One region of the Mesorhizobium sp. M1169 genome, then DNA from elsewhere that is predicted to be linked to it. Evidence: predicted binding sites of a transcription regulator. Region 1 holds the regulator's gene; each other region holds the start of a gene.

Region 1 (2,267 bases):
TTGGTCTCGGAGGACGCACGGCTGGTCGCGCTGCCGATCGGCAGCGGTGAACTCGCGGTCAACCGGGCACGCCCGAATGAGTTCACCATCGACAACTGGAAACGCGCGCTCACATCAGAGGCTATCGTCGCGCCGGAAACACCTGGAAAGAACGACCCGCAATTCGACATTGCCGATCCGGCCGACCTACCGCCGGGCATGCCGTTCATTTGCACGGACGGCCTCTGCCTTGCCAGGCATCCATCCGGCGCGATCATCGCGCAAGCCAAGGACCGCGATACTGCGCGGCCAGCCTGCGCCTTTGCCAGCTTGATCGTCATCGACGACGCCACCGCCCATAACCCCTGCTACTACGACCGGCTGGTCCTCGTCGTCACCAAACGGCAACTGGCGCGCGCGGGAAGTGCCGCCGTCTATTTCGATCCACAAGCGGCAACACGCGCCGAGATCCGCTTCGCCGTCGAAAAATCATACCGGCCCTGGCACGTGCAGCGGAAATTTTCACGCGCGGCACGGGGCCTGCCGCCATACCGCCGGGCCGACAACCCCAAAGCCGGCGCCAAGGGCGGAGCTCAGTAGCGGCGGATCAGTCCGACGAGCTTGCCCTGCACCTTGACCCTGTCTGGTCCGAAGATGCGCGTCTCGTAGGCCGGATTGGCGGCTTCCAGGGCGATCGAGGCGCCCTTGCGGCGGAACCGCTTCAGCGTCGCTTCCTCCTCGTCGACCAGTGCCACCACGATCTCACCGGGGCTCGCCGTATCGGCATTGCGGATGATCACCGTGTCGCCGTCGAAAATGCCGGCCTCGATCATCGAATCGCCTTTGACCTCAAGCGCATAATGCTCGCCGCCCATGATCATATCCGGCGGCACCGAAATCGAATGCGTCTGGTGCTGGATGGCGTCGATCGGCACACCGGCAGCGATGCGGCCCATCACCGGGATCGAAACGGCGGCGACGACATCGTCGTCATTTCCGGCTGCGGGCACGCGCGACGATGTCGGCTTGCCTTGCCGAGGGGCGCCTTGCCCAAGACTGCCCTGGATGACACTCGGCGAGAACTTGCGTGCCGCATTGAGGCCGGGGGCGATCGAGTCAGGCAGGCGTAGCACCTCCAGCGCACGGGCCCGGTTGGGCAAACGGCGAATGAAGCCGCGCTCCTCCAGCGCCGTAATCAGCCGGTGGATTCCGGATTTGGAAGCCAGGTCGAGCGCTTCCTTCATCTCGTCGAATGAAGGCGGGATACCGCTTTCCTTCAACCTTTCGTGGATGAACATAAGCAGTTCGTGTTGTTTGCGTGTCAGCATAGCGACCCCCAACAGAATCAGAAAAACAAACCCAGAACAAACACTATCTGTTCCAGTTGTGTTCCGCAACTGTTTAAAGTTTAATGAATGCGTTAAGGCTCGGGAAACAAACGACGTCCCCTACCGGCGTACCGCATTTTCACCGCCGCGAGCCTCATCGCCTTGATTCTGCTTTCGTTTGCGCCCTTCTGGCCTCCTAGAAGGCGGCGCTGGCATCGGCCGTCGGTCGGTAAAAGGCACGGAATTGAACCCTTATCGACTGTGCGGTTTGGTCGATGCACCGTGAACGAAACGAACTCAAAACGCCAACCTCGGGTTAAGTCCCAGTTTCCACCGCCTGGTCAGGCTGCTTCTCGCCGGTGGAGCCTTGCTGCGCGCAACCAGGTAATGGAAGAACAGTCGATGCGTGTCCGGCGTTGCGTTGGATCTTGGGGGAGCAGACAAATCATGACAGGAATTCCCGATCTCGTGGCCATAAAGGCGATGGATGCCGCGGATCCGCTGCGCGCGATGCGCGACCGCTTTGTGTTGCCGCAAGGAGTGATCTATCTCGACGGCAATTCGCTAGGAGCTGCTTCACGTGCCGCTTTCGATGAACTGCACAAGGCCGCGACCGAAGAATGGTCGCATGATCTCATCCGCGCATGGAACACGGCCGGCTGGTTCAACATGCCGCTTGAACTTGGCGACCAGCTCGGGCGCCTGATCGGTGCCGCGGCCGGCCAGACGGTGGTCTGCGACACGACATCGGTCAACATCTACAAGCTGCTGCACGCCGCCATGGCCATGCGACCGGAGCGGCAGGTCATCGTCGCCGAGGGCGATAGTTTTCCGACGGACCTCTACATGGCCGAGGGTGTGGTTTCGACGCGAAAAGATACGCTGCTGCGCCTCTCGGGGGTCGACGCGCCGACCATCGAAGAGCTGATCGACGAACGCACCGCTGTGGTGCTGGTCAAC
Region 2 (2,267 bases), on a different contig from region 1:
AGCCGAAGCGGTCGCGGATCTTGTCGACGGCGCGGTCCGCGGTCCAGCGCGCCGCGCCCTTGCTGGTGCCGGGGCGGCGGCGGTCGTCGTCGAGCCCGAGCGGCAGTTCCAGTTGCAGGCCGGCATGCTGCTCCAGATGCGATACGGCGATCGCCAGCAGCGAGATTGTCTTTTCGTGCGGATGGTCGATGAGCACCTTGCGCACCAGCGCCTCGGCGATCTCGGCCAGCATGGCGGTTGCCGATATCGGCTGGTCGAGCGTGATCGAGCGCGTCACCGAGCGCAAATCGGCAAAGCGGACGCGAACCGTCACTGTACGGCCGGGCCGGGATTTCGCCCGCAATCTTGTGGCGACCCTGTCGGCCAGATGCAGCAAAGCCGGCACGAAGACCTGCTCCTCGGCCGGTTTTCGGCCAAGCGCCGACTGCGCACCCGCCGAGCGCGCCCGGCGCTGCGTCTCGAGCTTGCGCGGATCGCGGTTCCACGCCAGCGCGTTGAGTTTCTCTCCCGCCGCCGACCCGAGCAGGCGCTCAAGCGCCCCACCATTGGTCTTCGCCAGCTCGCCGATGGTGTTGACGCCGATGCCGGCCAGCCGCTGCCTGGTGACCGGGCCGACGCCCCACATCAGCTCGACCGGCAGGTGGTGCAGGAATTCCAGCTCGTGGCGCGGATCGACCACCACCAGCCCGTCCGGTTTTGCGACCTGTGAGGCGATCTTGGCCAGATGCTTGGTGCGGGCTACGCCGACCGAGATCGGCAGGCCGAGCTCGGCCCGCACGCGGCGGCGGATCTTGCCGGCGATCTCGGCCGGCGAGCCGAACAAATGGGTGCAGCCGGCGACGTCGGCAAAGGCCTCGTCGATCGAAATCCGCTCGACCACCGGCGTGAAATCGCCGAGCACCTTGATTGCCGCATCGCCCAGCCGCTGATAGTCCTTGAAATGGCCGCCGACGAAGACGAGTTGCGGGCAGAGTTCCCGCGCCCGCCGTCCCGGCATACCGCCGCGCACGCCGAACGCCTTGGCTTCATAGGATGCGGCCAGCACCACGCCGCCGCCGACGGCAATCGGCTTGCCGCGCAAGGCCGGGTCGAGCAACTGTTCGACCGAGGCATAGAAGGCATCCAGATCCGCGTGGAGGATGTCGGCTTCCATCCGGCCCGTTCGCCCGCGGCGGTTCGAACGCCGCATTGTCTCGAGTTGTGATGAGAACATAGAGAGAACATTTTGGGTGGATTGTCAAGCAGCGCGGAGGCGGCCGCAGATGACGAGCGCGCGGCAAATGTTCAGCCGCGCAGCCGATCGCGGGCCTGCATCAGCGCGAATCCCAACAGGTTCTCGCCGCGCCACAGCAGCGGGTTCACCGCCCTCTCGTCATTCGCCGCAAGGCCGATACCCCACACCCGGTCGACAGGGCTCGCCTCGACCAGCACCCGGTCATGCGTCGACAACAGATATTCGCGCAGCGCCGCGTTCTGACGGAACTTCTGAAAGCTCCCTTCAGTGACGATGCGATATTTGTCTGCATCCCATTTGGTGCCATCGAAGCCGCTCACCTGGCGGCCAAGCTGCTTTGCCTGCTTGGGGCTCGCCGCCCTGAGGATTTGTGTTGCCGTCGGAGCATCACCGAACAGTCGTGCCTTCTCGGCCATCATCCAGTGTTCGGCAGTCGGATAGCTCAGGCCATCGACGGTAAAGGGCGCATGCCACCACTGGCTGAAGCACGACGTGCTTATTCGGCCGTCCTTAGACGGCTGATGGCCCCAGAAGAACAGGAACTTCTGCCGGGGCTTTGCGCGAAAGGTTTTCTCAAGCCAGGTTCGGTCGTAAATCATGGGCGGATGGAGCAGGGCGAAAGGCCGGCTTGTCAATGCTCCATCCAGAGTGGGTAGCGAAGATGAGCGGTGGGCGTGAATGCGATGAAATGCTGATCTACAGCGCCATCTTGTAGCCGAGATGACTGGCGGTGAAGCCGAGGCGCTCGTAAAAAGCGTGCGCCTCCCGTCGACCTTTGTCCGTGGTGAGCTGGACGAAGCTGCAATTGCGCGAACGGCATGTTTCAATCGCCCATTCGATCATCAGCTTGCCGACGCCGCGCGAGCGCCATTGCCGGGCGACGCGAACGCCTTCGATCTGGCCGCGCCAGGCGCCTTTTCTGGAAATGCCTGGAAGGAAGCTGAGCTGCAGCGTTCCGACCACTTGCCCGGCGTTGACCGCGACGGCCAGCAACTGGTTGGGATCGGTATCGATTGCGCTGAAGGCATCGAGA
Region 3 (2,267 bases), on a different contig from region 1:
CGGTCCGGCCGGATCAGATCGCTGGCCGAGACCGCCGGCACCTCGATCCTGAGATCGATGCGATCGAGCAGCGGGCCGGAAATGCGCGCCTGGTAGTCGGTGCGGCAGCGGTCGCCGCGCAGGCAGCGATAGCCCGGCTCGCCGGCCATGCCGCAACGGCACGGGTTCATCGCCGCGACCAGCTGGATACGCGCCGGATAGGTGACGCGATGATTGGCGCGCGCGATCATGCAGTCGCCGGTCTCGAGCGGCTGGCGCAGTGCATCGAGCGCCTGCGGCGAGAATTCGGGGAATTCGTCGAGGAACAGCACGCCGTGATGGGCAAGCGAGGCCTCGCCCGGCCGCACGCGCAGACCGCCGCCGACCATCGCCGCCATCGAGGCCGAATGATGCGGCGCGCGGAACGGCCGCCGGTCGGTGAGTTTTCCTTCGCCGAGTTCGCCGGCCACCGAGGCGATCATCGAGACTTCGAGCAATTCCCTGGGCGCCAGCGGCGGTAGGATCGACGGCAGCCGCTGCGCCAGCATCGACTTTCCCGACCCCGGCGGTCCGACCATCAAAAGATTATGACCGCCGGCGGCCGCCACCTCCAGCGCCCGCTTGGCGGTCTCCTGGCCCTTGATGTCGGCGAGATCGGGCAGGTCGCGCGCCGCGGCATGGATGCCGGCTTCCGGCCGTGACAAAACCTGCGTGCCGCGAAAATGATTGGCGATGGCGATCAGGCTGCGCGGCGCCAATATGTCGAAATCCTTGCCGGCCCACGCCGCTTCCGGCCCGCAGGCGAACGGACAGATCAAGCCCTTGCCTTCGGCATTGGCGCCGATCGCCGCCGGCAGCGCGCCCGCCACCGCGGCAATGGTGCCGTCGAGCGACAATTCGCCAAGCACGACATAGCCGGCCAGCATGTCGCCCGGAATGGCGCCGAGCGCCGCCATCAAACCGAGCGCGATCGGCAGATCGTAATGGCTGCCCTCCTTGGGCAGGTCGGCGGGCGCCAGATTGACGGTGACCTTCTTCGACGGCATCGACAGGCCGGATGCATGAAGTGCAGCCTGCACCCGCTCGCGGCTTTCGGCCACAGCCTTGTCGGCCAGCCCGACGATGTGCATGTTGACTTTGCCCGGCGCGATCATCACCTGCACGTCGACCGGCACGGCCTCGATGCCCTGGAAAGCAACCGTGCGAACCCGCGCCACCATGTCTTCACCCCAGATGCAGGCTTTTGCCCCAAGCCTTTGCGATCATGCCGCGAACGGCGTCACCCGAGACAACCACAGATTTCCGGCGAAGGCAAGAACATTTGGGGAACAGCTGAGCGCCACGGCTGCAATGGTTTGCAACGCGGCCGCTCGCGAAGCGAGGCTAGTTGCGCTTCTCCTCCACGGCATCCCAGAACAGGCTGGCGATGTCGGCGCCGCCGAAGCGCTGCACTTCGCGTATGCCGGTCGGTGAGGTCACGTTGATCTCGGTCATGTAGTCGCCGATGACGTCGATGCCGACGAGGATGAAGCCGCGCTCTTTCAGCGCGGGGCCGATGCGGGCGCAGATCTCGCGTTCGCGTTCCGTCAATTCGGTCTTTTCGGCGCGGCCGCCGACATGCATGTTGGAGCGCGAATCATGCTCGGCCGGCACGCGGTTGATGGCGCCGACAGGCTCGCCGTCAATCAGGATGATGCGCTTGTCGCCACCCCGCACCTCCTTGAGGTAGCGCTGCACGATGTAGGGTTCGCGGAACAACTGGCCGAACATTTCGAGCAGCGAGGCGAGGTTGCGGTCGGCCTCGTGCAGGTGAAAGATGCCGGCGCCGCCATTGCCGTAGAGCGGCTTGACGATGATATCGCCGAACTCCTTGCGAAAGGCGGCGACCTCGAGCGGGTCCTTGGTGATCAGCGTGTCCGGCATCAGGTCGGGAAATTCGGTGACGAAGATCTTTTCCGGGCTGTTGCGCACCCAGGCCGGGTCGTTGACCACCAGCGTCTTCGGATGGATGCGCTCGAGGATATGCGTGGTGGTGATGTAGTTCATGTCGAAGGGCGGATCCTGCCGCAAAAGGATGACGTCCATCTCCGCAAGATCGGTGCGCACCTTCTCGCCCAGCGAATAATGGTTGCCCTTCTCGTCGCGGACCTGCATCGCCTCGATACGGGCAAACACCTTGCCTTCGCGCAGCGACAGCCGGTCGGGCGTGTAGTGGAACAGCTGGTGCCCGCGCCGCTGCGCTTCCAGCGACAGCGCAAACGACGTGTCGCCGGCAATCGACACGGTAG

The links. The regulator LexA, encoded in region 1, represses DNA repair genes until DNA is damaged. The targets are predictions, from matches to a motif close to TGTTCNNNNTGTGTTCNG.
Region 2: a site for LexA is predicted at 1,206-1,223, ahead of dinB (DNA polymerase IV). Genes of this name have one in related genera too.
Region 3: a site for LexA is predicted at 1,293-1,310, ahead of NKH41_RS08115 (YifB family Mg chelatase-like AAA ATPase). Genes of this name have one in related genera too.

Annotation. Positions count from the first base shown of each region.
Region 1 is NZ_JAMYME010000045.1:29,608-31,874, reverse strand. It holds gene NKH41_RS28925 (ComEC/Rec2 family competence protein) at 1-579, shown strand, start outside; gene lexA (transcriptional repressor LexA) at 573-1,307, opposite strand; gene kynU (kynureninase) at 1,755-2,267, shown strand, end outside.
Region 2 is NZ_JAMYME010000025.1:42,707-44,973, reverse strand. It holds gene dinB (DNA polymerase IV) at 1-1,153, opposite strand, end outside; gene ybiA (riboflavin biosynthesis intermediates N-glycosidase) at 1,285-1,833, opposite strand; gene NKH41_RS22205 (GNAT family N-acetyltransferase) at 1,931-2,267, opposite strand, start outside.
Region 3 is NZ_JAMYME010000006.1:6,499-8,765, forward strand. It holds gene NKH41_RS08115 (YifB family Mg chelatase-like AAA ATPase) at 1-1,199, opposite strand, end outside; gene gshB (glutathione synthase) at 1,363-2,267, opposite strand, start outside.